Spiractinospora alimapuensis: one gene and its partner. The protein of the gene in region 1 binds, or shares a complex with, the protein of each later gene. Links are inferred from orthologs where the notes say so. Each region holds a gene or a part of one and is shown on either strand. Other genes may lie near its edges. The genes, in order: J4H86_RS23555 and J4H86_RS02805.

Region 1 (10,910 bases):
TGTTGATCAAGCTTTCCTGAAAGTCCGCTTTGCGTGTCCGGCGGCGCGCGTCCCGACGAGGCGATGCCGTCCAGAGGTGAGCGCGTACCGCCGTGACGGGCCGCCCACGCCTCGGGGAGTCGGCGCCCCTCAAGCGGAACCGCGCCTCTCGGCGGGCCGTCTAGCCGGTTGTCGAGTTGGTGGGGCGCGCCGTCACCGCGAAGCGCCGCACCCGCAGCGCGGGGTTACGCTCACGCACCTCCGCGGTACGTTCCTGGCGCACGTGACCGACCGCGACACCAGTCTCCTCCGCGAGGGACGCGATCGGCGCCCCCATCGGGTCGACGATCATGCTCCGACCCGCGCCGGTCGGGGCATTCTGCGCCGCCGCCGCGACGTACAGGGTGTTCTCGATCGCCCGCGCCCGCAGCAACGTGACCCAGTGGTCCTCCTTGAGCGGCCCGGGCACCCACTGCGCGCCCATCAGCAACACGTCGGCCCCGGCGTCCACGATACGCCGCGTCACCTCGGGGAACCGGAGGTCGTAGCAGGTTTGCAGCCCGAAGACCGTGTCGTCCACGGTGAAGGTCTCCGGCGCGGCGATGTCCCCTGGGCGCACGACGTCGGACTCCCGGGCGCCGAAGGCGTCGTAGAGGTGCAGCTTCTGGTAGGAGGCGACGAGCTCTCCGCGTTCGTCCAGGGCCACCAGGCGGTTGGTGAACAGATCCGGGTCGGAGGTGGACTCGTTCACCCCCGCCACCACCACGAGGCCCAGGCGCCGCGCGATGCCCCGGAGACCGGTCATGAAGGGGCCGTCCAGGGGTTCCGCCGCCGTGACGAAGCGCGTGTCGGTTCGCGGAGCCGTGAACATCGTGTACTCCGGCAGCACCACGACCCGGGCGCCCCGTTCCGCCGCCTGTCGGACCAGCCCCTCCGCCGTCCTCAGGTTGGCGGTCTTGTCCTCCGTGGGCGCGAACTGCGCCACCGCGACCTTCACGACGCGACCTCCCAATTCGTCTCGCTGGCCTCGGTGTGCTCCAACGCGGCGCACACCTCGAGGAGCCGCCCTCGCAGCTCCGACGCGCGCCGGGCGAACTGCCGTTGCGCGGCGACGTACTGCGCCTTACCCTCCGGCGTCTCGATCGCGACGGGTTCGTAGCCGTATGCGCGCAGGTCGTAGGGGGAGGCCCGCATGTCGAGCTCCCGGACGTCGCGCGCCAACGTGAAGCAGTCGAGGACCAGTTCCCCCGACGTGGCCGGTGCGAGCTTGTAGGCCCACTTGTACAGGTCCATCGTGGCGTGCAGGCAACCCGGCTGGTCCATCTCCACCTGGGTGTCCCGCGCGGGCTGCCGTTCGTTCAGCGGCCGCGCCGGGGGCGTGAAGAAGCGGAACGCGTCGAAGTGGGAGCAGCGAATCCGGTGGGACGCCACGACCTCGTCGGTCTCCGCTCTCCCCAGGCGCAGCGGAACCCGCGCGTGGCGTTGCTGTTCGGGTGACTGCCGGTACACCATGGCCCACTCGTGCAACCCGAAACAGCCGAGGAACGCGGGACGGTCTTGGGTGGCGCGCAGCAGTCGGGACACGAAGTCGATGGCACGGCTCCGGTCGGCCCGGAACCCCTCCCGGTCCACGCCCACGCCTGTGCGTTGACCTGAGGCCCGTGCGGCGTCTTCGGGCACCGGCCGCGAGGTGTAGTGGCGCCGGGACAGGAACTCCTGGGCGCCGTCCCCGGTCAGCAGAGCGGAGACCCCCGGATGCCACCGGGACAACCGACTGGGCGAGTAGCTGTAGTAGGTGAACAGGAAGTCCTCCACCGGATGGGGCTCACCCGCGGCGCGGCGGCGCCGGTGCCCGGCGAGCAGCGCCTGGGCACGCGCCGTGTGGCGTTCCTGGCGGGCCGCCCACTCGCCCTGGTCGAGAACCTGGATCACGCTGCACAGGATAGGCGCCGTCGCGCGGGGATCCGAGCGGGGGCGGGCGCCGCCCGCCGCGGGCCGTCCGGACGTGGCGCGGCGAGAAGAGCCCCTGGTACGGGAAATCGAGCACCGACCCCGGGCGACAAACTCGGGGAGTAGTCGACCCGGGACACCGGATATTTCCGAGAGTTACGACTCCGGCGTTCGGAAAGAAACTGTGCCAGGTTTCGGCGGAGGATTTTGGCAGCTCGAGTGGCGTTCGTTTTTCGAACGAACGTTCCTGGTGGGTGTCACTCCCTCGATGAATAGCGGAGAGTGAGCGTGTCACGTGGGGTACGGATCAGAAACATTCCCATTAAGAGCGCGTATCGCTCTCGGTATGCGCCGTTCCGGGTGATCTCCTAACCGGAGAAAGCGGTCATAATGGCGTGGATTCGGACGCAGCGTTCCGACACACCCGACGACGAGGTGGGAGTATGCGGAGACTCAAGAGATCACTTCTTTTGCCCGCCGCGGCGGCGATGGCCCTGGCTATGGCCGCAGCCGGCTGTGCCCAGAGTGACCGGGACGGCGGTGGTGACGCATCGGAACGTAACGAAAGCGATCCGTTTATCTTCGCAGGTGCGAGTAACCCGCGATCGATGGACCCGATTTACGCCAGTGACGGCGAGACCTTCCGAGTTTCCCGGCAGACGACCGAGGCACTCCTCCGGCACGAGCCCGGCGGCACCGAACTCGAAGGTGCCCTCGCCGAGGACTGGGAGCACAACGAAGAAGGTACCGAATGGACCTTCTTCCTGCGTGACGGCGTGACATTCCACGACGGCGACGAGTTCAACGCCGACGCGGTCTGCGCCAACTACGAACGGTGGAACGAAACCACCGGAATGGCGCAGTCCAGCTCGGTTATGTACTACTGGAACGTTCTCTTCGACGGCTTCGCCGAGAACGAGGACGACGACATGCCCGACTCGAACTTCGTCGGCTGTGAGGCCGAGGACGACCTCACCGTCACGATCGAGATCGAGGAGTACTCGGCCCGGTACCCGGGTGCCTTCAGCATGGCCGCCATGGGGCTGCTGAGCCCCAGCACCATCGAGCAGATCCCGGACGACCCGGTCGGCGGCGACAGCGACGACCCGTCCCTGCCCGAGTACGCCCTCGACGACACGATCGCCGGCACCGGTCCGTACGAGCTCGTCGACTGGGATCACGGCTCCGAAGAGGTCAAGCTCGAGCGCTTCGACGACTACTGGGGCGACACCGCGAACATCCGCGAGATGATCATCAAGACCATCGACGACGAGACCGCCCGTCGGCAGGCTCTCGAAGCCGGTGACATCCACGGATACGACCTCGTCGCCCCCGCCGACGTCGACCCGTTGGCGGACGCCGGGTTCAACGTGCCCGAGCGCGACGTCTTCAACGTGATGTACCTCGCCATGGTGGGCGACGAGCGCATCGAGGACGACCACCCCGACCGCCTCGAGGAGGCCGAGGCGCTGGCCGACAAGGACGTGCGTACGGCGATCGCCCACGCGGTGGACCGCCAACGCATCGTGGACACCATCCTGCCCCCCGGCGGCGAGGTCGCGACCCAGTTCATCCCGGACACCCTCTCCGGCTTCTCCTCCGACGTCACGACCTACGACTACGACCCGGACCTCGCCCGCGAGATGCTGGAGGACGCGGGATACGAGGAGGGCGACCTGGAGCTGGAGTTCTGCTGGCCGACGGACACCACCCGTCCCTACATGCCCGCACCGCAGGACATCTTCAACGTGGTCTCCAACGACCTCGAAGAGGTGGGCATCACGGTCAACGAGAACGGCCTGATCTGGGACGACTACATCCCCTACACCGAGGACGGGGCGTGCAGCCTCTACCTCCTGGGGTGGACCGGTGACTACAACGAGACCTACAACTTCCTCGGAACCTGGTTCGCCGGGTACAAGAGCGCGTGGCGGTTCGAGGACGACGACGTGTTCGACACCCTCGACGCCGTGAACGCCGAGCCGGACGACGAGGCGCGCATCGAGCTGTACGAGGAGGCGAACGAGGCGATCATGGACTACCTGCCGGGCCTTCCGCTCTCCTCCTCGCCCCCGTCCATCGCCTTCGCGGAGGACATCGACCCGCCGACGGTGAGCCCGCTCACGCAGGAGGACTTCGCCGAGACCTCCTGGGCGGAGTGACCACAACCAAATAGGCACAGTCTTGGCTGCCCGGCCCCTGTGGGTCGGGCAGCCAACGCCTGACGAGTGAGAGGTGACTTCGCGCGTGTCGCGTTTCATCGTTCGCCGCCTCCTCCAGCTCATCCCCACGCTGTTCGGTCTCTCGGTCGTACTGTTCATCTGGTTCAACCGCCTGCCCGGCGGACCTGAATTCGCCCTCATGCCGGAGAACGCCACTCCGGAACAGCGCGAACAGATGCGAGAGATACTGGGGCTGGACGAACCGGTGGCAGTCCAGTACATGAAGTTCCTCGGCCGCCTGGCGGAGGGAGACCTCGGTGTCTCCATCGCCTCCGGCCGCCCCGTCCTCGAGGAGTTCGCGACTCGGTTCCCCGCGACCGCGGAGCTGGCCATCCTGGCGATCCTCATCGCCGTCACCCTGGGCATCCCCCTCGGCTACATCGCCGCGCGCAACCGAGGTCGCTTCCTCGACTTCGCCGCGATCGGCGGATCCCTGCTGGGGATCTGCACCCCCGTCTTCTTCCTCGCCTACATCTTCAAGGTGATCTTCGCCGAGAACCTCGGCATCTTCCCCTCGGCCTTCCGGCAGTCCGCGGGTCTCAACGCCACGAACATCACGGGCTTCGCGATCCTCGACGGACTCATGACCCGCGAGTGGGACGCGGCGCTGGACGCGTTCATGCATCTGGTGCTCCCCGCGGCGGCCGTGGCGACGATCCCTCTCGCCGTGATCGTGCGCATGACGCGCGGCAGCGTCTTGGAAGTACTCAGTGAGGACTACGTGCGCACCGCGGAGGCCAAGGGGCTGCACCGCCAGACCATCCGTGGCCGCCACGTGCTGCGCAACTCCATGCTCCCGGTCGTCACCGCCATCGGTTACCTCTCCGGCCAACTGCTGGCGGGCGCGGTCCTCACCGAAAGCGTGTTCGCGTTCAACGGGATCGGCTATTTCATCTACCAAGCCACTCAGAGTCGCGACTATCCCGTCGTCATGGGGTTCATCCTGATCATCGCGCTGATCTATGTCCTGATCAACACGCTGGTTGACATCTCCTACAACCTGCTCGACCCGAGAGTGCGGGTGAACTGATGTCCCGCAAGACCGAACGGATCGACCGGCTGGCGGAGCTCACCGCGAAACGCGTCACCCACGGACAGGGGCGCGGGATCTGGCGGGAGACCTTCGACCGGCTACGTCGCAGCCCGATGGCCATCACCGGGGCCGTCATCGTCGGACTCTTCGTGCTGGTCGCCCTCCTGGGCAACCTCATCGCACCCTACGCACCCGGCGCACAGACCTGGGGCAACGAAGTCTTCCCGAACCAGAACATCTTCGTCGGACCCCGCGCGGAGAACTGGTTCGGCCTCGACAACCTGGGCCGGGACCAGTACTCCCGTATGGTGATCGGGGCGCGCCAGTCCCTGCTCGTCGGCGTGGTCGCCACCCTTCTCGGACTCGTGGGTGGAGCCATCATCGGCGGCCTCGCCGGTGCGGCGGCCGGCCTCGGCGGCCGATGGGGGCAGCGCATCGACGCCACCCTCAGCCGGATCATCGACATCCTGCTGTCCATGCCGACCCTGCTCCTGGCGATCACCGTCGCCGCGATCCTCGGCCCAAGCCTCCTCACCGTCATGGTCGCGGTCGGTGTCGCCAACATCCCCCAGTTCGCGCGGCTCCTCCGTGGATCCATGATCGCCCAGTCCAGCCGGGACTACGTACTCTCGGCCCGCGCGCTGGGTGTGAAGACCCCCCGGATCGCCCTGAGCCACATCCTGCCCAACTCCCTCGGCCCCGTGTTGGTGCAGGCCACCCTCGCCCTGGGAATCGCGATCATCGACGCGGCGGCCCTGTCCTACCTCGGACTGGGCAACCCGGACTCGGCCTCGCCCGAGTGGGGAACGATGCTCGCCGACGCCCAACGGTTCCTGTCCGCCGCGCCCCAGCTCGCGGTGTACCCCGCGGTGGCGATCATCACCGCGCTCGGGTTCACCCTGTTGGGCGAGGCGCTGCGGGAGTCCCTCGACCCGAAGTTGCGGAGTTGATGTCTCGATGACCCTGTTGAGCGTGGAGGACCTGGCGATCACGTTCTCCCGGCGCGGGACACCCGACTTCCATGCGGTGAACGGGATCTCCTTCGCCTTGGAACAAGGCAAGATCGTCGGGCTGGTCGGCGAGTCCGGCTGCGGCAAGAGCGTGACATCCCTGGCCCTGATGGGCCTCCTTCCCGACCGCGGGGGTGAAGGTCTCCGGCAGCGCGCACTTCGAGCTGGAGGACGAGTTCGTCCCCACCGGAGGACGGGCCCGACAGGACCTCAGCGGCGTGGTCGACCTACTGGCGCTGGGCCGGGAGCCCATGCGGGAACTCCGGGGCTCCCAACTGGCCATGGTGTTCCAGGACCCCTTGACCTCGCTCAACCCGGTCGTGCCGATCGGGCGGCAGGTCACCGAGATCCTGAAACGCCACCGAGGCATGAAGGGCGAGGCCGCGCGGACGGAGGCGGCGAACCTCCTGGAACGTGTGGGGATCCCCGACCCGACGCGGAGGCTCAAGGAGTACCCGCACCAGATGTCGGGCGGTATCCGGCAGCGTGCGCTGATCGCCATCGCGGTGGCGTGTCGGCCCCGTCTCCTCATCGCCGACGAACCCACCACGGCCCTGGACGTGACGATCCAGGCGCAGATCCTGGAGCTCCTCCGGGATCTGGTGACCGAGGAGGGCACGGCCCTGTTGATGATCACGCACGACCTGGGCGTGGTCGCCGGGCTGTGTGACTCCATCAACGTGCTGTACGCCGGCAAAGTGGTGGAGTCCTCACAGCGTCACGCGCTCTACGCCGCTCCCACCCATCCCTACTCCGCGGGCCTGTTGGGGTCGATCCCGCGGCTCAACGCCCCACGGGGCGAGCCACTGACGCCGATCCGCGGTTCGGTCAACGACAACATCGCCTGGGACGACGGCTGTGCGTTCGCGCCCCGGTGCGACCACTACACCGAGGACTGCCTGGACGGGACCCTCGGTCTCACCGTGTCGACGAGCGACCATTTCTACCGGTGCGCGAACCCGGTGCGCCATCCGCAGCCCGAACACGAAGGGGGGCGACGTTGACCAGCGACGGTTCCGCCAACGAGGACAAGAACACCGGCACCCCCGAGGGCTCGTCCCCTCCGGAGCCGGACGAGGCCACCTCCGACGCCCGGGACAAGGCCCTCGCCACGGAGGAGTCCGGCACTCCGGTCGGTGACATGGGAGAGGCCGATGGGGACTCCGTGGACGAGGAGGTCCTGCTCACGCTGGACGACCTCAAGGTGCACTTCCCGATCCGCAGCGGCATCCTGACCGACCGGGTGGTCGGTCACGTCTACGCCGTGGACGGGGTGTCGCTGTCGGTCCGGCAGGGTCAGACCTACGGGCTGGTGGGGGAGTCCGGCTGCGGCAAGACGACACTGGGGCGGGCGGTGCTGCGCCTCTCGCCGGTGACCGACGGCTCGGTGTGGTTCAAGGGGACCGACCTCGCTGGGCTCTCCAACGAGGAGATGCGGCGCCAGCGCCGACACCTCCAGATGGTGTTCCAGGACCCCCTGGGCAGTCTCAACCCCCGGCAGAACGTCGCGACGATCCTCAACGAGGGGTTGTACGTCCACGACCTCGGGGGTTCCAAGGCGGAGCGTCGGGACCTCATCGTCGACGCGCTGGAGACGGTGGGACTGCCGTCATCGGCGCTGGACCGCTACCCGCACGAGTTCTCGGGTGGACAGCGGCAACGGATCGGCATCGCGCGGGCCCTGGTGCTGGAGCCTGACCTGATCATCTGTGACGAGCCGGTGTCGGCGCTGGACGTCTCCATCCAGGCCCAGGTCCTCAACCTCTTGGAGGACCTCCAGGAGTCCAAGGGTCTGACCTACCTGGTGATCGCGCACGACCTGTCCGTCGTGCGCCACATCAGTGACATGGTGGGCGTGATGTACCTCGGTGGACTGGTGGAGGAGGCGGACTCCGACACCCTCTACTCCGAACCGATGCACCCCTACACCAAGTCCCTCATGTCGGCGGTGCCCGTCCCCGATCCCGAGGTGGAGGACACCCGCGAACGCATCCTCCTCACCGGGGACCTCCCCTCTCCCGCCAACCCTCCAGCCGGCTGCCGGTTCCACACCCGCTGCCCATGGGCCCAACCCGAACGGTGCGCCGACGAGCGTCCCGTTCTGCGCCGCGTGGGTCCGGACCACCGCGTCGCCTGCCACTACGCGGAGGAGATCAAGGCCGGCACCATCCACCCCAAGGCCGGTGACACCGCCACGATCGTCCAGCCCACCGCCTGACCCTGGCCGGTTGGGCCGCGCGAGCCCCCGTGCGGCCCAACCGGAAATCGGAGGGCGTCCCCGGCCCGGAAGCGTCCCTGGGACTCCGAGCCTGGCCCGTCGGTCGTGGGTGCCGGATCGTGGCCGTCCCCCCGCCGCGTCGTGTACCCCGGCCAGGCGTGGACGTCGACCGCCGCGTTCGGGCACGGAACACTCGGCACCACCTGTTCTGGCCGCCTGCCGGACGCGGAGCGCCGCTGGGTGGTTCGTCGCGGAGGGGGAGAACCCAAGCGGCGAGTCGTGCGGCGTGTCCCGGCCGGGCGCGGTCCGGCGAACGGTCCCCGGAGAGTGTCGCCAACCGCCCCTCGTCACAGGTCCACGACGTCGCGTCACGGGGCCGGGTGGTTCGGGGGGAGCATGGATCCGCCGCTGGTGATTCTGAGCCAGTGAAGCCACTTCGTCGCCTCGCGTTCGACCTGGAGGAAACCCTCCTCGCGGGCTTGCTCGGCGTAGGCCGACAGCCGGCCGCGCAGTCGCTCCGGGGCGATGCCGCCGGCGGCGCGGTCGATCCGAACGAGCAGGATCTTGGTCAGCAGGACGCCGACGGGTTGGTCGGCCTCGGCGTAGGCGTCGTGGGCGGTCTCGGCGTGGACACGAGCCTCGGAGACCACACCTTGGCGCCAGGGGGACGCGGCGACCAGGTCCAGGACACCGAACGGCCCGTACCCCTCGAAGGAAGGGGTACCGCCGTCGTCGGATCGCAGGAGCATGGTGAGGATCTCCTGCGCGGCGAAACGGTGGGAGCGAGCGAACCACCACGGGTCGCCGATGGCGGCGAAGCCCTCCGCGGCGGCGACCACCTGTTCGCGACCCTTGACCACATCGGACATGCGGATGAGCAACAGACCGTGGGTGAGGGTGGTCCAGTGCAGGCCCCACTGGTCGCCGATGCGCCGCAAGATGCTCATGGCCTCCTCGAGCATCGCGATCTGGGACCGTGGCGAGAAACCCGTCAACACCTGGCGGCGGCGAAGACGTCCCCTTGAGGCGGTCTCCATCGCGTGCCCCAACTGTTCCCTGGCGCGACGCGTCATGCTCTCCTCCCACTGGGTGGTGCCGGCGAAGACGTCGGCGCACTGGGAGTTCAGCAGTCGGCTGTCCAGGGACCCCAGCGCGCGCAGACAGCGGGCGTGGTACCAGGACTGGCGGCGGGTGTCCGTGCGGCCACGGATCTCCTGCAGCAGAACCCACGCCTGTAGCGCCTGCCCCCGGTTGGCCAGAACCTCCGCGAGCCGGAGTTGGGCGAGGTCGTGCTGTTGGTTGTCCCGCGCCTGGTCGAACTGGGCGATGGCCCGACGGAGGAGCTCCTCCGCCTCGTCGTACTTGCTGAGATGGTCCTGGAGGTCGCCGAGGTTGGCCTGTGTGCGGGCGAGCCAACGCGACTCATCGTGTTCGGTGAAGACCCGCACCGCTTCCTCGAGCTGGACGAGGGCGCGCGCGGTCTCACCCTTTCGGTGCAGGCTGACCCCGAGCGCGCGGTCGGCTCGGGCCCGCCAGCGTGGGTCCAGGTCCGCGTCGACGCACAGCGCGTGGGCGTCCCGCGCATACCGGGCGCCCTCGTCGTACTGGCCCTGGTTCGCGCGGATCTCGGAGTGGTCGAGGAGCGCCATCGCCATCCGCTGCTGGTCGCCGAGGAGTTCCGCGGCGCGGCGCTGGGACTGGACGGCGCGCTCCCACTCGTCCCAGTGCATCCGCAGGACCTGGCACATCTGGGAGACCGCGCGGGAAGTGCGCCACTGGAGCTCGACGTGTCCCTGGGTTTCCGCGGTGGTGAGACACCGCAACAGTGTCTGGCGGTCCCGGGCCAGCCACTGCTGCGGGTGCGCCGAAGGCTCCACCGCCAGGATCTCGACTTCGGTGAGGTCCTCACGGACGGGTTGCGGAAAGTGGTCGTCGGTGCCGTTGAGCGCGTCGGCGGCGGACTCGGCGAGAAAGCAGTAGACCACCAGTACCCGACGGGTGGCGACGAGCGTGCGTTCCGGCGACCATGCGGAGCGCTCCGCCGGCGACAGGTCGAAGGAGGTGGAGTCCAGTTCGCGGAGGGACACGGCGATGAGCTCGGGAAGTCGGTAGCGGCGTACCCCGTCCGAGGCCGGCCCGAGGGGGTCGAGCAGGAACCGGGTCGCGAGTTCGTCCAGGAGCGTCTGCGCCTCGGAGGTGCCGACGCCCAGGAGGGCCGCGGCCGTGACCGCGCTGGCCTCCTCGAAACCACTGGCCGCCATCCGCCGGAGCAGGAGTCGTTGGCGTGCGGTGCACTCATGGAAGGCGATGCGGAACGACGACAGGAACCCGTTGGTCGCGTCGTGGATGATGGGCGTCTCGGCGGCGTTCTCGAGTTGTCGCAGCAGGACCACGCTGGGATCCGGGGCGTCGGTAGCGGACCTGTCGGCGTTCGGCTGCTGCAGGATGGTGCCACAGAAGCCGAGCGCCAGCGGTAGGCCGTGGCAGAGCTCGACGAT
Region 2 (10,977 bases), 4.4 Mb from region 1 along the record:
GCCGTGCCGACCGACCACGCGGCGGCGGAATAGACACCCTCGGCGCGCCCCCACTCCAGGAGGTCTTCCACGCTGACGTGGGCGTGGCCGCTGTGCGTCACGCGGTGTCCTCCTCGATATCAGAGACAGCGGGGATCGTCGCGCGAACCGTCGCGGCCAGGGCGTTCGCCTGCTCCGCCACCAGTGGCCCGATCACCCGAACCGAGTCCGGACTCATGCCGAAGCTGAGGCCCGTGACCATGAGCGCACCCGCGAGCGGACCGCCGATCCGCACGGGGGCGGCCACCGCGCAGACCCCGGCCTGGGAGGTGTCGACCGCGTAGCCGTCACCTCGGGCCGCGTCCACGGCCGCGAGGGACGCAGGCGGGATCTCGTCGTCGCGGTCCCCGGGGGCCGCCGTGGCCAGGATCGCCAGACCCGCCGCGCTGTCCGTCAGGGGGGTGCGCACGCCGAGCCGTGGGGACACCCGATAGGCCTGGTCGGGCTCGACGTTGTCGATCACGACGACGGAGTCACCCCAGCGCATGGCGTAGGAGGCCGTCAGGCCCGTGCGTTCGTGGAGTTGGGTCAGGGTCCGGTGGACGAGCGGACGCTCCTTCAGCCCGCCCAGGGTCGCCGCCGCGACGCTGATCAGTCCGGGACCCACCGCGTACTGGCCGGATCCGACCGGGCGGACGTAGCCGATGGCGTAGAGGGCACGCAGAAGTCGGTGCGTGGTCGGCTTCGTCATCCCGGTCGCGCGGGCGAGCTCGTGCAGTCGGACCGGGGCAGGCGCGGTCACCAGTTCCTCGATCAGGGCGAACGCCTTGCGCACGGAACTCGGCACCGCGTCGCGGCTCTCGGCGACCGATCCCTCGCCACTGGGACCACGACCATCCTTGGGCACATTCATGTCCACCATCATACCGTGCGTTCCAAAATACGAAATCCTTTACTTCACATACGGAACGCCTCTAGTATTTCGCAGAACTCCGCACGGTAGAGGAGCACCATGGACGCCTCGCTGGCGACCCCCGCCTGGTCCCGTCGGTCCGTGCTGCGAATCGCGGGCCTGTCCGTACCGACCGTCGTCCTCACCGGCCTTCTCGGGTCCTGTGCCAGCGACGGCGCCGTCGACGCAGTCCGGCGCGTCCTGCGCGTCTCGCAGTCCGAGGACCCCCGAACACTCGACCCGCAGAAGCAGGGCGACACGACCTCGATGAACGTGCTGATCAACATCTTCGACACGCTGACCGGCCGGGACGAGGAGAACGAGCTCGTCCCCCGACTGGCGCTGAACTGGGAGGCGATCGACGACCTGACCTGGCGGTTCGAACTCCGCCCCAACGTCGAGTTCCACAACGGGGAGCCGTTCGACGCCCACGCCGTCAAGTTCAGCATCGAACGCCTCCTCGACCCCGCCACGGCGTCGCCGATCGTCGAGCTGCGCTACGTCGAGTCCGTGACGGTGGTCGACGACCTGACCGTCGAGATCAACACTGATCAGCCCGACCCGATCATCCCGGCGAAGCTCTCCCTCTTCGGCGGGGTCGTCGTGCCACCGGGCTATCTCGCCGAGGTCGGGGACGACGGATTCGCGGAGGCCCCGGTCGGTACCGGCCCCTTCCGTTTCTCCGATTTCCAGCGCGCCGTGCAGGTCACGTTGGAGGCCAACCCCGACTACTGGGACGGACCACCGGAGATCGACACCCTGATCATCCGCCCGGTCCCCAACCCGGCCTCCGCGCTGGCCGCCCTACAGAGCGACGAGGTCGACCTCGTCACCGGCCTCGTCCCCGACGCGGCGCTGCAACTGGAGGGCTACCAGGGGGTCGAGATCACCAGTTTCCCGGGGATCCGGACCAGCTACCTCTCCCTGGACACCGAAGACCCGGTCCTCAGCGACGTCCGCGTCCGTCAGGCGCTCAACCACGCGGTGGACGTGCCACAACTGATCGAGGCCGTGCTCAACGGGCAGGCCCGGGAGGTGCCCACGATGCTCCCCCGCGAGGCCTTCGGGTTCGACGACAGCATCCAGCCCTACGAGCGGGACCTGGACCGCGCGCGGGACCTCCTGGCCGAGGCCGGATACCCGGACGGGTTCACCACCGTGCTGACCGCCTCAAACGTCGACGCCTTCGTGGCCGAGGCGATCTCGGGTCTGCTCGCCCGCGTCGGTGTGCGCGCGGAGGTGGAGCTCCTCGACCCGGCCGTCTACACCTCCCGCCTCACCTCGGACAACCGGAGGGCCCTGGGACCGATCTACCTGGCCGCCAGCACGGGGTGGACGCTCGACGGGTCGAGCATGGTGCAGTCCAACGTGCGCAGGGACCGGCGGCAGAGCCGCTGGACATCCGACGAGGCCGACGACCTCATCGACCGGGAGGAGCTCACGGTCGACCCCGACGAACGGCTCGAGGCCTTCACCGAACTCCAGGAGCTCCTGCGCGAGGAGGCACCGTTCGTCTTCCTCTACCAGATCGACAACATCCTGGTCCACACGTCCGGCGTGCACTGGCAGCCCAACGTCGTCGGCACGCTGGCCATGCGCGGTGCGGAGGTCAGGCGATGATCGACCGAGCCCGGGCGATCCTGCTCACCGCGGGGTCCCGCCTCCTCTCCGCCCTGGTCGTCATGTTCCTCGCGGCGACCGTGACCTTTCTGCTGGTCCGGATCTCCGGCGACCCATTGGCGCTGCTGCTTCCCCCCGACGCGACACAGGAACAGGCCGACGAGCTCGCCGCCACCCTCGGACTCGACCAACCCCTCGCCGTGCAGTACGTCGAGTACCTCGCTGGCCTGGCCCGGTTCGACCTGGGCGACTCGCTCTTCTACAACCAGCCCGTCCTCACGGTCATCGCGGAGCGGCTCCCGGCGACGGCGCTGCTGGCGACCTCCGCGCTCGCCATCGCGTTGCTCCTCGCCGTCCCGACCGGGATCATGGCCGCGATGCGGCGCGGTACCGCCGGCGACAAGGGGGTCATGGCGGTCATCCTGGTAGGGCAGTCGACGCCGCCGTTCTGGATCGGCATCGTCCTGGTCTTGGTGTTCGCGGTCCAGCTTCAGGTCCTCCCGGCGGCGGGCTACGGATCAGCCGCGAACCTGCTGCTGCCCGCCGTGACCCTGGCCATCTACTCGGTCGCCGTCATCGCCCGGTTGCTGCGTTCGTCGCTGATCGACGTGCTTTCCGCGGACTACATGCGTACCGCGACCGCGAAGGGATACGGACCGACCCACGGGGTTCTCGCCCACGGACTGCGCAACGCCTCGCTGCCCGTCGTCACCGTCGTCGGCCTGGAGACGGGCACCCTGCTCAGCGGCGCGATCCTCACCGAGCAGGTATTCGGCTGGCCGGGGCTCGGCAGCCTGACCGTCGAGGCGATCTCCAACCGTGACCTCCCCCTGGTCCAGGGCACCGTACTGCTCTTCGCCCTGATCTTCGTGGTCATCAACATCCTCGTCGACCTGTCCTACAGCATCCTCGACCCGCGCGTCCGGACGGAGAAGCGATGACACCCACCCAGACCACCGGCGTCCCCTCCCCGACGCGAGAAAGTGGGCACAGCACCTGGCGGGCCCTGAGAAGGAACCGGTGGGGAATGGCCGCGCTCGTCCTCCTCGGCGTCGTCGTCCTCGCCGCGGTCCTCGCCCCGCTGATAGCGCCCGCCGACCCACAGGCGCAGAACCTGCTGAGCCGCCTGGTCCCCCCGGCGTGGGGGGAGGGCGGGAGCACGGCCCACCTGTTGGGAACCGACCAACTGGGCCGCGACGTGCTCAGCAGGCTCATCTACGGCAGCCGCGTGTCCCTCCTCGTGGGCATCAGCGCCGCCGCCCTCTCCGGCGTCATCGGGGCGATCGCCGGTCTGGCCGCCGGCTACTACGGAGGGTGGACCGACCGGATCCTGATGCGCCTGGCCGACGTCCAACTGGCGTTCCCCGCCATCCTGCTCGCCCTCGCCGTCGTCGCATTCCTGGGCAGCAGCCTGTGGATCGTCATCATCGTGCTGGGGATCGCGGGCTGGGTGTCCTACGCCCGCGTCGTCCGGTCCGAGGTGCTCAGCCTCAAGACCCGGGAGTTCGTCACCGAGGCGCGAGCCATCGGGGTCGGAGACCTCACCATCATCCGACGCCACCTGCTCCGCAACGTGCTGGCCCCGCTGGCGACGATCGCGACCCTCAACGTGGCCTCGGTGATCGTCGCCGAGAGCGCGCTCAGCTTCCTCGGCCTCGGCGTCCCCACGACCATCCCCACATGGGGCAACATGCTCGCCGACGGCCAGCTCTATCTCGGGACATCCTGGTGGATCGCCGTCTTCCCCGGGATCGCGCTGATGCTCACGTCCCTGTCGATCAACATCACCGGCGACGCGATTCGTGACGCCACCGATCCGAAGGCGTACCGCGGATGAGACCTCTCCTGAGCATCGACGACCTGGCCATCGACTTCGAACTCGGCCACGAGACCGTACACGCGGTCAAGGGCGCCTCCATCGACGTCGCGGAAGGGGAGATCGTCGCACTCGTGGGTGAGTCCGGGAGCGGGAAGACCGCGACCGCGCTGTCCATCCCGCGGCTCAACCCCGTCCCCCCGTGCGTCTACCGCTCCGGAACGGTCACCTTCGACGGCCGCGACACGTTGCGGCTGGACGCCGCCGAGCTGCGGAACCTGCGCGGCAACGACATCGCCATGATCTTCCAGGACCCCATGACCAGCCTGAACCCGGTCAAGAAGGTGGGCACCCAGATCGGTGAGGTCGTCACCCTGCACCGTGGCCTGCGCGGAGAGAAGCGGAGGGCGGCGGTCGTCGACGCCCTCGCCGAGGCGGGCGTCCCCCGCCCGACGGAACGCGCGGCACTGTACCCCCACGAGCTCTCCGGCGGCCTACGGCAACGGGCGATGATCGCCATGGCGTTGATCGCGCGACCGCGTCTCCTCATCGCCGACGAGCCCACCACCGCGCTCGACGTCACCGTGCAGGCCCAGATCCTGGAGCTCCTGGCCGAGCTGCGCGAGCGCCACCACATGGGAGTCCTGCTGATCACGCACGATCTCGGCGTGGTGGCGGATATCGCCGACCGGGTCACCGTCATGCGCGACGGTGAGGTCGTCGAGGCGAGTCCCGTCCAGTCCGTCTTCGACCGTCCCCAACACGAGTACACGCGCGGCCTCCTGGCCGCGACGCCCCGACTCACCTCCGACGACGACCACCCGCAGCGGGGCGGCGACGCGGCGCCTCTCATCGAGCTCGACGGTGTACGCAAGGTGTTCACGGCCAGGGGCCGCCGTGCCGGGACAGTCGCGGTGGACAACGTGTCGCTGCGAACCCATGAGCGGGAGACGATGGCCGTCGTGGGCGAGTCGGGTTCGGGCAAGACCACGCTGACCCGCCTCCTCCTCGGCCTCACGGAGCCCACCGCCGGGCGGGTGCGCGTGGAGGGGACTGACCTGGGGCAGGCGTCACGCAAGCGCCTGAAGGAGATCCGTCGCCGGATGCAGGTCGTCTTCCAGGACCCCTACTCGAGCATGAACCCTCGTCTGCGGGTTTCCGACATCGTCGCCGAGCCGCTCGTCACCCATCGGCCGACGACGCGCGGCAGACGCGGGCGCGAGGAGCGTGAGGACACGGTCGCCGCTTCCCTGCGCGCGGTCGGGTTGGACGAGGACGCCGCCCGGCGGTTCCCCCACGAGTTCTCCGGCGGGCAGCGGCAACGCGTCTCGATCGCCAGAGCCCTCGTGCTGCGCCCGGCGATCGTCATCCTCGACGAGCCGACCAGCGCGCTCGACGTGTCGGTGCAGGCCCAGGTCCTCGACCTCCTGGCCTCGCTCAAGGAGGAGTTCGGGCTGACCTACGTCTTCGTCTCGCACAACCTGGCGGTCGTGAACCGGGTCGCCGACCGGGTCGCCGTCATGAAGGACGGCGCCGTGGTGGAACTCGGGGAGGCCCGTCAGGTCCTCTCGCGGCCCGAACACCCCTACACCCAGCGCCTCGTCGCGGCCGTTCCCGAACCCGACCCGTCACGATCGCGGCTGCGCGCCCGCGAGCGGGACGGGTCGCCGGGTTCCCCCGGTGGGGAGGTCGCGCGGTGAGTGCGTCAGCTCGCCTGGGAGAGGACGAGACCGGCCGCGCCCAAGAGTGTGGAGTCGTCCTCGTCGACGTCGGCGACGAGGACGTGGGGCGGCTCGGCCTCGGCGTTCCAGGCGGTCACCGCGCGCAGGCGTCGTTCGATCCGGTCCAGGAACGCCGGACCCGCCCACCGTGCCTCTCCGTGCAGGATGAAGCGGCCGGGTGCGAACAACTGTTGGATGTTGGCGAGTCCCAGCGCGAGGTTGTCGGCGTAGTCGTCGAGCAGGTGGGCGGCCCGCGACTCCCCCGCCTCCGCCATCTCGGTCAGGGTGGGCAGGTCACCGGCCGCGTATCCGGATCGGGCGGCGGCGTCCCGCAGCCACCGGCTGGTGGCGACCGTCCGCCAGCACCCGGTCGCTCCGCAGGTGCACACCTCGCCGTCCGCGGCGACGACCATGTGCGCGCCGCTGCGGCCACCGGGCGGCGCGATGATCCGGCCCTCGTAGAGCAGGCCGACGCCCAACGTCTCGCCGGTGCTCACCGACGCGAACTCACGTCGGCCCCGTCCATGTCCGAACCAACGGTCCCCGAGGACCTGGAGCCGGGCCCGGTGCTCCACGTAGGCGGGGGCGCGTCCGCTCGCCGACACCACCGAGGTGAGGGGGAAGTCGTTCAGCTCCGGCAGGTCGTAGCACGACACGACGGTTCCCGCGACGGTGTCGACCAGCCCCGGGCAGGCCACGCCGATTCCGGTGACCCGGTGGAAGGTGAAGCACCGTTGGACGACGTCGGTGAGGGTGTCCCGGACCGCTCCGGGGACCGAGGGGTCGAACGTCGCCTCGACCAGATGGCGGACGCCTCCGTCGCGCTCCAGCACCGCCGCACGCACCGAACCGGGCAGCAGCTCGACCGAGCCGAGCGCGTTGTCCGTCGTCGACATCCGGAAACCTTCCGTCCAGGCGGGCCGGCCCACGATCACGGGTCGACCGCGATGAGGAGTAAGGCATGACTGTACGACACCTGACCGAGCTGACGGCGGCCGAGCTCCGGGAGGCCGCACCGAGCTCGATCGCGGTGCTGCCCATCGGGTCGCAGGAACAGCACGGTGGACACCTGCCGATGGGCACCGACCTGATGATGGCGGAGACCGTCGTCGACCGTTCCTTGGCCCGGTTGGAGGACCAGGAGCCCGATCTCGTCCGTCTACCCGCCCTGCCCTACGGGTACAGCCCGCACCATGCGTTCGCGGCCGCCGTCACTCTGACCTCGGCGACGCTGGTGAGTCTGCTCGGGGAGGTCATCGAGAGCCTCGTCGACATCGGATTCCGTCGGGTGATCGTGGTCAACGGGCACGGTGGCAACGACGAGGCGATGCGGGTCGCGGTGAAGGGGGCCGCGCTACGCCGCGACATCGCGGTCGCCGCCTGCAACTACTGGGACATCCGCGCCGACGCCGGGCAGGACACGCCCGACGGGGCCGAGGAGAGCAGGACGCCCGGGCACGCGGGCTGGTTCGAGACCTCGCTGATGCTCGCCGCGACCCCGGAGCGGGTCGGCCCTCCACGCTGGTCGCCGCCGGAAGGACCGCCACCACTGTTCGACCGGCCGCCCTACCCGGGGCTGGCGGTGGAACGCCACGGCGAGTGGGAACGGGTCGGCGGCGTGACCGACGACCCCGCGACGGCCAGTGCCGACGTCGGGCACCGGCTGCTCACCCAACGAGTCGACGGGCTGGTGGGGGCGATCGTCGCGTTCGACCGCGCCACCCGGGCCAGCCACGGGGTCGGTGACGTCGCGACCGGACCCTCCGACGCGCGGGGACGGAAGGGCACACCATGAGGATCGAGACCGTCGACGTGTGGGTGGTCAACCTTCCGCTCACCAATCCATTCACCAGCTCGTTCGAGACCAAGACGGGAGAGACTCGCACGGTGGTCCGGATCCGGCTGGACAACGGGGCTGAGGGGTGGGGCGAGACCATGTGGGGTCGGCCGGTGGCCGCCCTGGTGGAGCGGCTGGGGGCGGAACTGGTCGGGCGCAGCCCCTTCGACGTGGAGTCCCTGCGGACGAGGAACCGCATGGTGCCGTTCTTCCACGGCTACCTGGGGTACGCGGCGCTGGCCGCGTTGGACGTGGCGTGCTGGGACGTGATCGGCACACTGTCCGGTCAGCCGCTGGCCAACCTGCTCGGCGGCCGGGTGCGGGAGGAGGTGCCGATCACCGCGCTGATCACCCGAGCCGACGCACCGGGCGTCGCGTCCTCCGATCTCCCTCGCGCGCTCGCCGACCACACGGCCGAGGTCGTGGCGCGCGGCGGGTTCACCGCGGTGAAGCTCAAGGGCACCACCGACGTGTCCGGTGACGTGGCGATCCTGCGCGCGATCCGGGACCGCCTGCCCGACGTCGAGCTGCGCGTCGACCCCAACGCGGCCTGGTCGGTGCCGGACTCGATCCGAGCCGGCATCCAACTCGAGGAGCTCGACCTGGAGTACCTCGAGGATCCGTGTGTCGGCATCGACGGGATGGCGGAGGTCCGGCGACGGGTCCGGATCCCGCTGTGCACCAACATGTGCGTCGTCCGGTTCGAGGACTTCGCCCCGGCGGTGAGACTCGGCGCCGTGGACGTCGTGCACGGCGACGTCTACAAGTGGGGCGGGGTCCTGGCCACGAAGAACCTCGCTGCTCACTGCGAGACCTTCGGCCTGGGCATGAACCTGCACAGCGGAGGGGAACTGGGCATCGCCACCGCGGCCCACCTGGCCGTCGTCGCCAGCACGCCGGTCCTGGACCGCGCCATCGACAGCATGTACTACCTCCACGCCGACGACATCGTCGAACCACTCACCCTGGTGAACGGATCGCTCAGTGTTCCGACCGGACCCGGTCTCGGGGTCGAGGTCGACGAGGACAAACTCGCCCAATACGCCGCCCGCAACCAGGCCGAGGGAGATCTCACCGGGTAGCCAGCACCGCCCCACCCAGCCCTGCCCCACTTCCCCGCCAGGATTTCTCCACCCCCATCGGGATGTGCGCGCATCGATCGGGTGGGGGCGCGCATCGACCCGCCATAGCGGGGCCAGTCACACACGCGGCCGGTTCGCGGTCACGATGAGGGTGCCGAGCAGCTCCGGGTCGGGGGCTGGCTGCACCCAGGCGTTGATCGAGGTGAACCCGTGCGCCGCCAGGAGGTCTGCCCATCCTTGGGGTTCGTGGGCCCAGCGTCGTACCCACACGCGCCGGCCGTGGAACCCGGCCGCGTACATGCCCTGCGCCCCGTAACACCCGGGGATGGGCGGGGCGTGGGAGAAGACCAGGTGCCCACCGGGTTCCAGATGGTCGCGAACGAGGGGCAGCAGGAGAGCGGGGTCGGTGAACCAGAGAGCGCCCCAGATGGAGTAGATCGCGTCCCACCGGCGTGTGCTCGCGCGGAGGTAGTCCAGGACGTCGGTGTGGACGAACTCCACGTTCGGCTGGTCGGCCCAATGCCGGGCGGCCTGGTCGCACTGGAAGGGCGAGACGTCGATCCCGGTGACGCGGACGCCCCGTTCGGCCAGGGCACCGGCGGCATCCCCCGCGCCCGACCCCAGTTCCAGCGCCGAGTCGGGATCGCCCAGCAGCTCGACCCCAGGACCGTGGCCCTCGTACTGGGTCCAGCGGAACTCGCGAACACCTGAGTTTCGCGAGGCGCGGTCCGCGCCCCACTCGTCCCAGAAACCCGCCTCGGACGTGGTCACGACCGTGATTGTCGCGCCCCTGGCGGTGATCGCGCAAAGGACGTGGCCACTCGCCGGTCGGCGACCAAAACACCCAACGCTCATCCGGTCCCGACCTCGACGACCACGCACGATCAATTGCCGTTCATGCAATACACCTTGCATGTGCCGTCGAGATCGGTAGGGTTCCGCCATGGCCGAAGACTCCAGCCGCACCAGGTTGCTGCGCGCGGCCGAAGAACTCCTCAGGTCGGCGCCACTCGGCGCGGAACTGTCCCATCGGCGGTTGGCGGAACGAGCACAGGTGGATCCCTCCACGCTGTGGCGCGTCTTCGGCCGCGGCGACGAGGGCGTCATCCGTGCCCTCGCGGCGGAACGTAGCGCCGAGATGTGGCGGCGCACCGCACCCCGCGTCGGGGAGAGCGCCGCCGGCCACCTCAGCCGTGGCATGCGGGAGGTGATGGAGATGTGGCGCGAGCACGGACCCCTCTGGGCCGCGGTGATGAGGCTGACCGTCAGCAGTCAGAGCTTCGCGATGTGGTGGCACGAGGACGTGATGGGGCGCTGGGCTCCCCTGCTCGCGGAGGCCTTCGCCCAACCCGGCACGCCCCTCGCCGACACCGAACGCCAGGTCTCCCTCTACCTCGACGCCGCCTGGCTGGCCTTCTACCGCACCGCTCGACGCGCCTGCGACCTGCGCGGCGAACACCGGGCCGACCTCGCGCACGCCCTCGAGGAGCAGACGTTGGGAGACGTCGTCCGGTTCGGCCACCGCGCGTTCGGCCTGGTACCGGAAAATCCCCCCGACACCCCTTGAGCTGAGGCCCCCAATGTTTCCCGAACGACCGAACGGTGTCGACTACGCGGCACTGCCCCCCGTCGACGAACGCGGACAGGACCTGCGCCAGCAACGGCGCGCACTGCAGGAAGGACTGCGCGCCGCGCATGGCCCGGTGGCCCCGGTACGACTGGCCGGTCAGTGGGTGTGGCTCGTCCTGGACTACGACGCGGCGCTGACAGCCCTGCGCCACCGGGAGTTCTCGTCCAACCCGTCCAACTGGTCCGGATCCGCGCGTATCTCCGATCCAGCGCTGCTGGCGGCGGTCATGCCCCGGCCCAACGCGATGACCTCCGACGGTGCTGTGCATCAGCGTCGGCGTCGCGCTGTCACCGACGCGCTCGCCAGGCTGGACGAGACGCGCATCGGCGTTGACACCCGG

What was found.
Region 2: the proteins of J4H86_RS23555 (region 1) and J4H86_RS02805 are in contact, whole or in part, in a cryo-EM structure (PDB 8Z1Y), measured with the Escherichia coli proteins. The link is inferred for Spiractinospora alimapuensis from one-to-one orthologs.

Annotation. Positions count from the first base shown.
Region 1 is NZ_CP072467.1:5,030,106-5,041,015, forward strand. What follows is about bases 3,246-6,178. They hold J4H86_RS23555 (ABC transporter permease), read left to right. Parts: upstream 3,246-4,176; coding sequence 4,177-5,181; downstream 5,182-6,178. Other genes in these bases: J4H86_RS23550 (ABC transporter substrate-binding protein), read left to right, coding at 3,246-4,091; J4H86_RS23560 (ABC transporter permease), read left to right, coding at 5,181-6,134. Also shown: J4H86_RS23540 (carbon-nitrogen hydrolase family protein), read right to left, coding at 161-976; J4H86_RS23545 (3-methyladenine DNA glycosylase), read right to left, coding at 973-1,908; more of J4H86_RS23550, read left to right, coding at 2,373-3,245; J4H86_RS23575 (ABC transporter ATP-binding protein), read left to right, coding at 7,336-8,412; J4H86_RS23580 (tetratricopeptide repeat protein), read right to left, coding at 8,781-10,910. UniProt on the Escherichia coli protein: Part of the ABC transporter DppABCDF involved in dipeptide transport. Responsible for the translocation of the substrate across the membrane.
Region 2 is NZ_CP072467.1:599,592-610,568, forward strand. Bases 2,439-5,438 are described here. They hold J4H86_RS02805 (ABC transporter permease), read left to right. Parts: upstream 2,439-3,488; coding sequence 3,489-4,388; downstream 4,389-5,438. Other genes in these bases: J4H86_RS02795 (ABC transporter substrate-binding protein), read left to right, coding at 2,439-2,551; J4H86_RS02800 (ABC transporter permease), read left to right, coding at 2,548-3,492; J4H86_RS02810 (ABC transporter ATP-binding protein), read left to right, coding at 4,385-5,438. In the rest of the region: J4H86_RS02785 (serine hydrolase domain-containing protein), read right to left, coding at 1-101; J4H86_RS02790 (IclR family transcriptional regulator), read right to left, coding at 98-892; more of J4H86_RS02795, read left to right, coding at 992-2,438; more of J4H86_RS02810, read left to right, coding at 5,439-6,067; J4H86_RS02815 (ROK family protein), read right to left, coding at 6,073-6,984; J4H86_RS02820 (creatininase family protein), read left to right, coding at 7,050-7,883; J4H86_RS02825 (mandelate racemase/muconate lactonizing enzyme family protein), read left to right, coding at 7,880-9,007; J4H86_RS02830 (class I SAM-dependent methyltransferase), read right to left, coding at 9,125-9,778; J4H86_RS02835 (TetR/AcrR family transcriptional regulator), read left to right, coding at 9,951-10,574; J4H86_RS02840 (cytochrome P450 family protein), read left to right, coding at 10,588-10,977. UniProt on the Escherichia coli protein: Part of the ABC transporter DppABCDF involved in dipeptide transport. Responsible for the translocation of the substrate across the membrane.